Flectobacillus major DSM 103: one gene and its partner. Each later gene encodes a partner of the first gene's protein in a complex. Links are inferred from orthologs where the notes say so. Each region holds a gene or a part of one and is shown on either strand. Other genes may lie near its edges.

Region 1 (3,319 bases):
ATCCGTCAATCCTAATATTGTATTCTTACATACTGTGGTTGAGCAAGTTACGGGCAAAGAGCCTATTGGAGGTATCGTAAAAACACAGCAAGGTACATTTATAGCTCAAAAAATGGTATTTGATAGTACATTCCGCTTGCCTTATACCAATTGGCATTACAGCCAGATGTTACAGCACTTTAAGGGCTGGGTTATAGAAACTAACGAAGAGGTATTTGATATAGAAAAACCTACTATGTTTGATTTTAGAATAGACCAGCACAACGAATGTCGTTTTGTATATGTTTTACCTCAATCTACCCGAAAAGCATTAGTAGAGTTTACGATTTTCTCAGATAATTTACTGGAAGATACTATTTATGAGCAACATTTGAAGGCCTATATTCAGGAGTTTTTAAAGATTGAAAAATATCAAATTCATGAGGTTGAAAATGGTATTATTCCGATGTCGGACGAACCTCACGTACAAATCCCATTTCCGTATGTAATACGCATAGGTACATCGGGGGGCTATGTCAAAGCCTCGACAGGTTATAGTTTCAGCCGAACCCAACGCAAGCTAAAACAGTTAGTTGCCGAATTAGAACAAGTAAATGGCGATTTTGATACTTTTGACTATCAAAAAGAAAGTTGGTTTTTTCCTGAATATGCAGCCACATGGAAAGACTACCTAGACAGTGTATTGCTAGACGTAATGCTCAAAAAACGCCATAGTGCCAAAGATATATTTACCCGATTATTTAGTAAAAACAAACCATCACAAATATTAAAATTCTTAGATGAAGACACCCGCCTAGAAGATGACATCGCTATAATGAGAACCGTTCCAATAATTCCTTTTATTATTTCGGCTGTAGCAGTTTTTTTTAGGAAATTATGGTATTATTTAAGATAATTTATCTATAATCTACTTGACATTAAAGCCAAATTGTCATTTAGAAATATTAGTTGTAGCTTTGTGAAACAATTCCTGAGAAATTTCAAAATTAAATTTTTTTTTAGAAATGGCATATCTTTTCACCTCTGAGTCAGTTTCTGAAGGACACCCAGATAAAGTTGCTGACCAAATATCAGACGCCCTTATTGACAATTTTATGGCGTTTGACCCTTCTTCTAAAGTAGCTTGCGAAACATTAGTTACAACAGGTCAGGTTGTTTTGGCAGGTGAAGTAAAAACAAATACTTACTTAGATGTACAAAGTATTGCACGTGAGGTTATCCGTAAAATAGGGTACACTAAGTCAGAATATATGTTTGAAGCAAATTCTTGTGGAATTCTTTCGGCTATTCACGACCAATCTGCAGATATTAACCAAGGCGTTGAACGTACCAATCCTGAAGATCAAGGTGCTGGTGACCAAGGCATGATGTTTGGTTATGCAACCAAAGAAACCGAAAACTATATGCCATTGGCATTGGATTTGGCTCACAAAATCTTGCAAGAGCTTTCTTATATTCGCAACAACGAGCCAGAATTGATTGGTTATTTGCGTCCAGATGCAAAGTCTCAGGTTACTATTGAATATTCTGACAACAATGTTCCTCAAAGAATCGACACCATTGTTGTTTCTACTCAGCACGATGACTTTGCTGAAGATGAAGTGATGTTGGCTAAAATCAAGAGCGATTTAGTAAACATTGTGATTCCAAGAGTAAAAGCTAAATTAAGCGAAGAATTGCAAGCTTTGTTTAGCGATGCTATTACGTACCATATCAACCCAACTGGTAAATTTGTAATTGGTGGTCCACACGGAGATACAGGTTTGACTGGCCGTAAAATTATCGTAGATACTTACGGTGGCAAGGGCGCTCATGGTGGTGGTGCATTCTCTGGAAAAGACCCTTCTAAAGTAGACCGTTCGGCGGCTTATGCTACTCGTCACGTTGCCAAAAACTTGGTAGCTGCTGGCTTATGCGATGAGGTTTTGGTTCAAGTTTCTTATGCTATTGGTGTTGCTAAGCCTTGTGGCGTATATGTCAATACTTATGGTACTGCTAAAGTTGATTTAACCGACGGCGAAATTGCTCGTAAAGTAGAAGAAATTTTTGATATGCGTCCGTATTTCATTGAGCAAAGATTGAAATTAAGAAATCCAATTTACTCAGAAACAGCCGCTTATGGCCACATGGGACGTAAAAACGAGGTAGTTACAAAAACATTCAAATCGCCAGATGGCAGCGTAATCGAGAAAGAAGTAGAATTATTTACTTGGGAAAAACTAGATTATGTAGATGCAGTAAAGGCTAAATTTGATTTGGCATAATATCGTTTTTGATTTTTATTAGAAAAGGGAGGCTTCATAAGGTGCCTCCTTTTTTATTGTTACGAGCCATACACCTACATAGAGCATAAAAAAACGCCCATATTAGAATATAATATAGGCGTTTTGTACTTTACTTATCATTGAAATAAACACTAACTCTCTGTAGTCATAGATAAGTCCAAAATTACTTGGCGACTTCCTACGGATTTTTCTTTTATTTTTTCTTTAAATCGTTTGAGTTGAATTTTTAGAGCTTCGATGGCGATATCCATAGCCTCTTCAAAAGTTGTTGCCATCTCCCTTACAAATAATGTAGCTCCGGGTAAGCTAATTTTCACTTCTAACGTTTTGCCTTTTACCTTCGTGCTTTCCCCTTTGTCGAGTTTAAGGAAAACTTCCCCTCCTGTGATTCGGTCGTAAAACGTATCCAATTTATTTAATTTTGATTGGATAAACTCCAGCAGCTTTCTGTCTGCGTCGAAGTGAATTGAATGCACCTGTAATTTCATACGCACTCGTTGTTTAAGGTTAAAAGATAATTTTACTCCCAGCTAAACCCACCAATGAGTTTGATTGAACAGATTTACCTGCATGCTCCTTCGAGTGTAGCTGAGTACGGAAGATAAAACTGTTGCCCAAGTTTGGAGCCTGAAACTAGCGTATACATGCTTTTATGGATAAGCTAACTTCTGCCCAGCTCCAAACTAAATTTAGTTATAAAAGCCCTATCATTTAGACAGGGCTTTAGAACGTTTCGGGCGATTTCCTTAATTAAACTTAGCGATTATTTTTGGTATATCCAAGCCCCATTGGAAGATTCTTTGAATAATCAAAGCCGAAATATGGTTATATACGCCAATAGCCCTATAAGTGTTAGAATTATCCAAATTGTGTTAAATAGACATTAAATTTTGTTAAAAATACTTATTCTGAGCTATCTTCAAGGGGTTTTTGCCATTCTATTCTGAGTACTTTTGCTCGTAAATTGATGGTTTCAAAGAACTTGAGCCAATACAATTGTTGGTTTGAAAGGCTATCAGTTGGCGACTTTACCT
Region 2 (3,326 bases), 1.9 Mb from region 1 along the record:
ATATGCCAATAAAACGTACTTTTTGTACTCGAAATCTACCAAACCAGCCGTTAGCCAGTCTTTTTCTAAATTTCTCATCTGCGTCCTCCTTTCTTTTAAAACTATTTAAAACATTCGGAAAATCTCAAAAGTATGACACATACGTTTTTGAACCTCTGATAACAAAAGTGGTAAGGATGTCAAACTCTGATAAATGATTACTTTTTTTACTTAAAGTTATTATTTCAAACGAAAAAAGCAAGAAATCCTCCCGATTTTATCCAATAACAGCCATACCCCGATACAAGCAGACACCCATTCAATGACACTTTTATTGTTTTGCCAAACCAAAGCCTCATTCATGCCCCATTAACAACCTTTATTTTGACCAATTTGTCATAAATTAAGTACAAAAAAGCAGACAAAAATGCTTAGAGGGTAAGGCAAAAAAGATAAAAACCGATAATTTGTCAGTAGAAACTGACAATATTTCAGTTTATGGGGCAGTGGCACAAAAAATGTTACTAAAGAAGTAGTCAGTTAAGCCTTGTCAAAAGTTCAGACAACCGTTTGGCTGGCTCTGACCTAAAATTTAAACAACAAAAAATAACTCTTACAAAAACAAAATGTCAACAGTAAGTATCAAACCATTAGCTGATAGAGTTCTAGTTGAACCAGCAGCAGCAGAAGAAAAAACTGCATTCGGAATTATCATTCCTGACACCGCAAAAGAAAAGCCACAAAAAGGAACAGTTGTAGCAGTAGGTGCCGGCAAAAAAGATGAGCCGATGACTGTTAAAGTTGGCGATACTGTATTGTACGGCAAGTACTCAGGCACTGAAATCGCAGTAGAAGGAAAAGATTATTTAATCATGCGTGAAAGCGATATTTTCGCAATTGTTTAATTTTCGCATCAAGCTTTAGGCACTAAGCCCTAAACATTTTTTCAAAGTTTTATTATTCTAACATTGCAGAAAGCATTTGGCCTACTGCATATAGCATAAAAACATAACAACAATGGCAAAGGAATTATTTTTTGACACAGACGCTCGTGACAAACTAAAAAGAGGCGTTGACACTTTAGCAAACGCAGTAAAAGTTACATTAGGACCAAAAGGCCGTAACGTAATCATTGATAAAAAATTTGGTTCTCCTACTATCACTAAAGATGGTGTATCGGTAGCAAAAGAAATCGAATTGGAAGATGCAGTTGAAAACATGGGTGCTCAATTGGTAAAAGAAGTAGCTTCTAAAACTGCTGACCAAGCTGGTGATGGTACTACTACTGCAACTGTATTGGCTCAGGCTATCTATACAATCGGTTCTAAAAACGTAGCTGCTGGTGCAAATCCAATGGATTTGAAACGTGGTATCGACAAAGCTGTTACTGCGGTTGTAGGTTCTTTGAAATCTCAATCTAAAGCTATCGAAACTTCAAACCAAATCGCTCAAGTTGCTACTATCTCTGCTAACTCTGACGCTGAAATTGGTAACATGATTGCTAACGCGATGGACAAAGTGGGTCGTGAAGGTGTAATCACTGTTGAAGAAGCTCGTGGTACTGAAACTGAAGTTAAAACTGTAGAAGGTATGCAGTTTGACCGTGGTTATTTGTCTCCATACTTCGTAACAAACACTGAGAAAATGGAAGCTGAATTAGAGCGTCCGTTCATCTTGATTTCTGAGAAGAAAGTATCTTCAATGAAAGAATTGTTACCAGTATTGGAAGGTGTTGCTCAAACTGGTCGTCCTTTGTTGATTATCGCTGAAGATGTTGACGGTGAGGCTTTGGCTACTTTGGTAGTAAACAAAATCCGTGGTGCATTGAAAGTTGCTGCTGTTAAAGCACCAGGTTTCGGTGACCGTCGTAAAGCTATGTTGGAAGACATCGCTATCTTGACTGGTGGTACTGTAATTTCAGAAGAGCGTGGTTTCAAATTAGAGCACGCTACTATCGAATATTTAGGACAAGCTGAAAAAATCATCATCGATAAAGACAACACAACTGTTGTAAACGGTGTTGGTTCTTCAGATGGTATCCAAGCTCGTGTAAACCAAATCAAAGCTCAAATCGAGAACACTACTTCTGATTATGACCGTGAGAAATTGCAAGAACGTTTGGCTAAGTTGTCAGGTGGTGTTGCTATCCTTTACATCGGTGCTGCTACTGAAGTAGAAATGAAAGAGAAAAAAGACCGTGTTGACGATGCTTTACACGCAACTCGCGCTGCTGTAGAAGAAGGTATCGTTGCAGGTGGTGGTGTAGCATTAATCCGTGCTATCTCTTCATTGGACGGTTTGAAAGGTGAAAACGATGACCAAACTACTGGTATCAACATCATCCGTCAGGCTATCGAAGCTCCATTAAGAACAATCGTTTCTAACGCAGGTGGTGAAGGTTCTGTTGTAATCAACGCAGTGAAAGCTGGCGAAGGTGACTACGGTTACAACGCTCGTGAAGATAAATTCGAGAATATGTTGGAAGCAGGTATTATCGACCCTACTAAAGTTACGCGTTTGGCTCTTGAAAACGCAGCTTCAATTGCAGGCTTGTTGTTGACAACTGAATGTGTAATTGCTGACAAACCAGCGGCAGAAGCTCCAGCTATGCCTCACGGTGGCGGAATGGGCGGAATGATGTAATCATCAATTTCTGCTTACAAAGCAAAGGCCTCTTTCTACGGAAAGAGGCCTTTTTTTATTGAGTGATTTAGTAGGGGTAGTTTCATTTTTCAGAAAATTATGTGTTCTAAAATGTAGTATAAAAGTATTTTTATACCTACCCTTACATTTAGTCATATTGAAGTAAAATGGATATATTATATACCTAATATTGAGTAATGCTTTGAATTCTTTCATTATAAGATGAATATTTGGCTAATAAATAACGAAGCTGTTTAAACTTTTTTAAAAACATACTTTATTGATTAATTCTTAGCCTTACTTTTTGTCTTGATACAAAAAGTAACCGCAGCGGCGGCCGCAAAAAAATCAAGAATTTATAAACTCGCTGTGCTCAAACAGTATAAATTCATTGCTGACGCAAGTAATTTTATGAAAGTTTAAACAGCTTCAACAAATACAACTGAATGTTAATTTGTAAATTGCACATTAATCAAAAATCTTTTGGAATAAGAAAGTCCGTATTCAAATAAATTATTGACAATCAATAGTTTAATTTTACACTTTAATCTATGAATAATAAAGGAAACAAACACGAAAACTATGAAATCCTAAACCTATTAGGTTATGGATTAGCTAAATTTGACAATGAGTTTATCAAAGAATTTGGTTTTGAAACTAAACTTTCATTTTTTGAGTACTTTGTTGAATTGGGACTAGTTGAA

Evidence for each region.
Region 2: the proteins of metK (region 1) and groL are in contact, whole or in part, in a cryo-EM structure (PDB 8P4O), measured with the Escherichia coli proteins. The link is inferred for Flectobacillus major DSM 103 from one-to-one orthologs.

What each region holds. Positions count from the first base shown.
Region 1 is NZ_KE386491.1:684,222-687,540, forward strand. What follows is about bases 150-3,134. They hold metK (methionine adenosyltransferase), read left to right. Parts: upstream 150-1,004; coding sequence 1,005-2,264; downstream 2,265-3,134. Other genes in these bases: FLEMA_RS0104685 (lycopene cyclase family protein), read left to right, coding at 150-895; hpf (ribosome hibernation-promoting factor, HPF/YfiA family), read right to left, coding at 2,417-2,773. In the rest of the region: more of FLEMA_RS0104685, read left to right, coding at 1-149; FLEMA_RS0104700 (VRR-NUC domain-containing protein), read right to left, coding at 3,189-3,319. UniProt on the Escherichia coli protein: Catalyzes the formation of S-adenosylmethionine (AdoMet) from methionine and ATP.
Region 2 is NZ_KE386491.1:2,557,219-2,560,544, forward strand. What follows is about bases 318-3,309. They hold groL (chaperonin GroEL), read left to right. Parts: upstream 318-996; coding sequence 997-2,622; downstream 2,623-3,309. Other genes in these bases: FLEMA_RS68855 (co-chaperone GroES), read left to right, coding at 606-884; FLEMA_RS68865 (protein NO VEIN domain-containing protein), read left to right, coding at 3,174-3,309. In the rest of the region: FLEMA_RS0117115 (hypothetical protein), read right to left, coding at 1-78; more of FLEMA_RS68865, read left to right, coding at 3,310-3,326.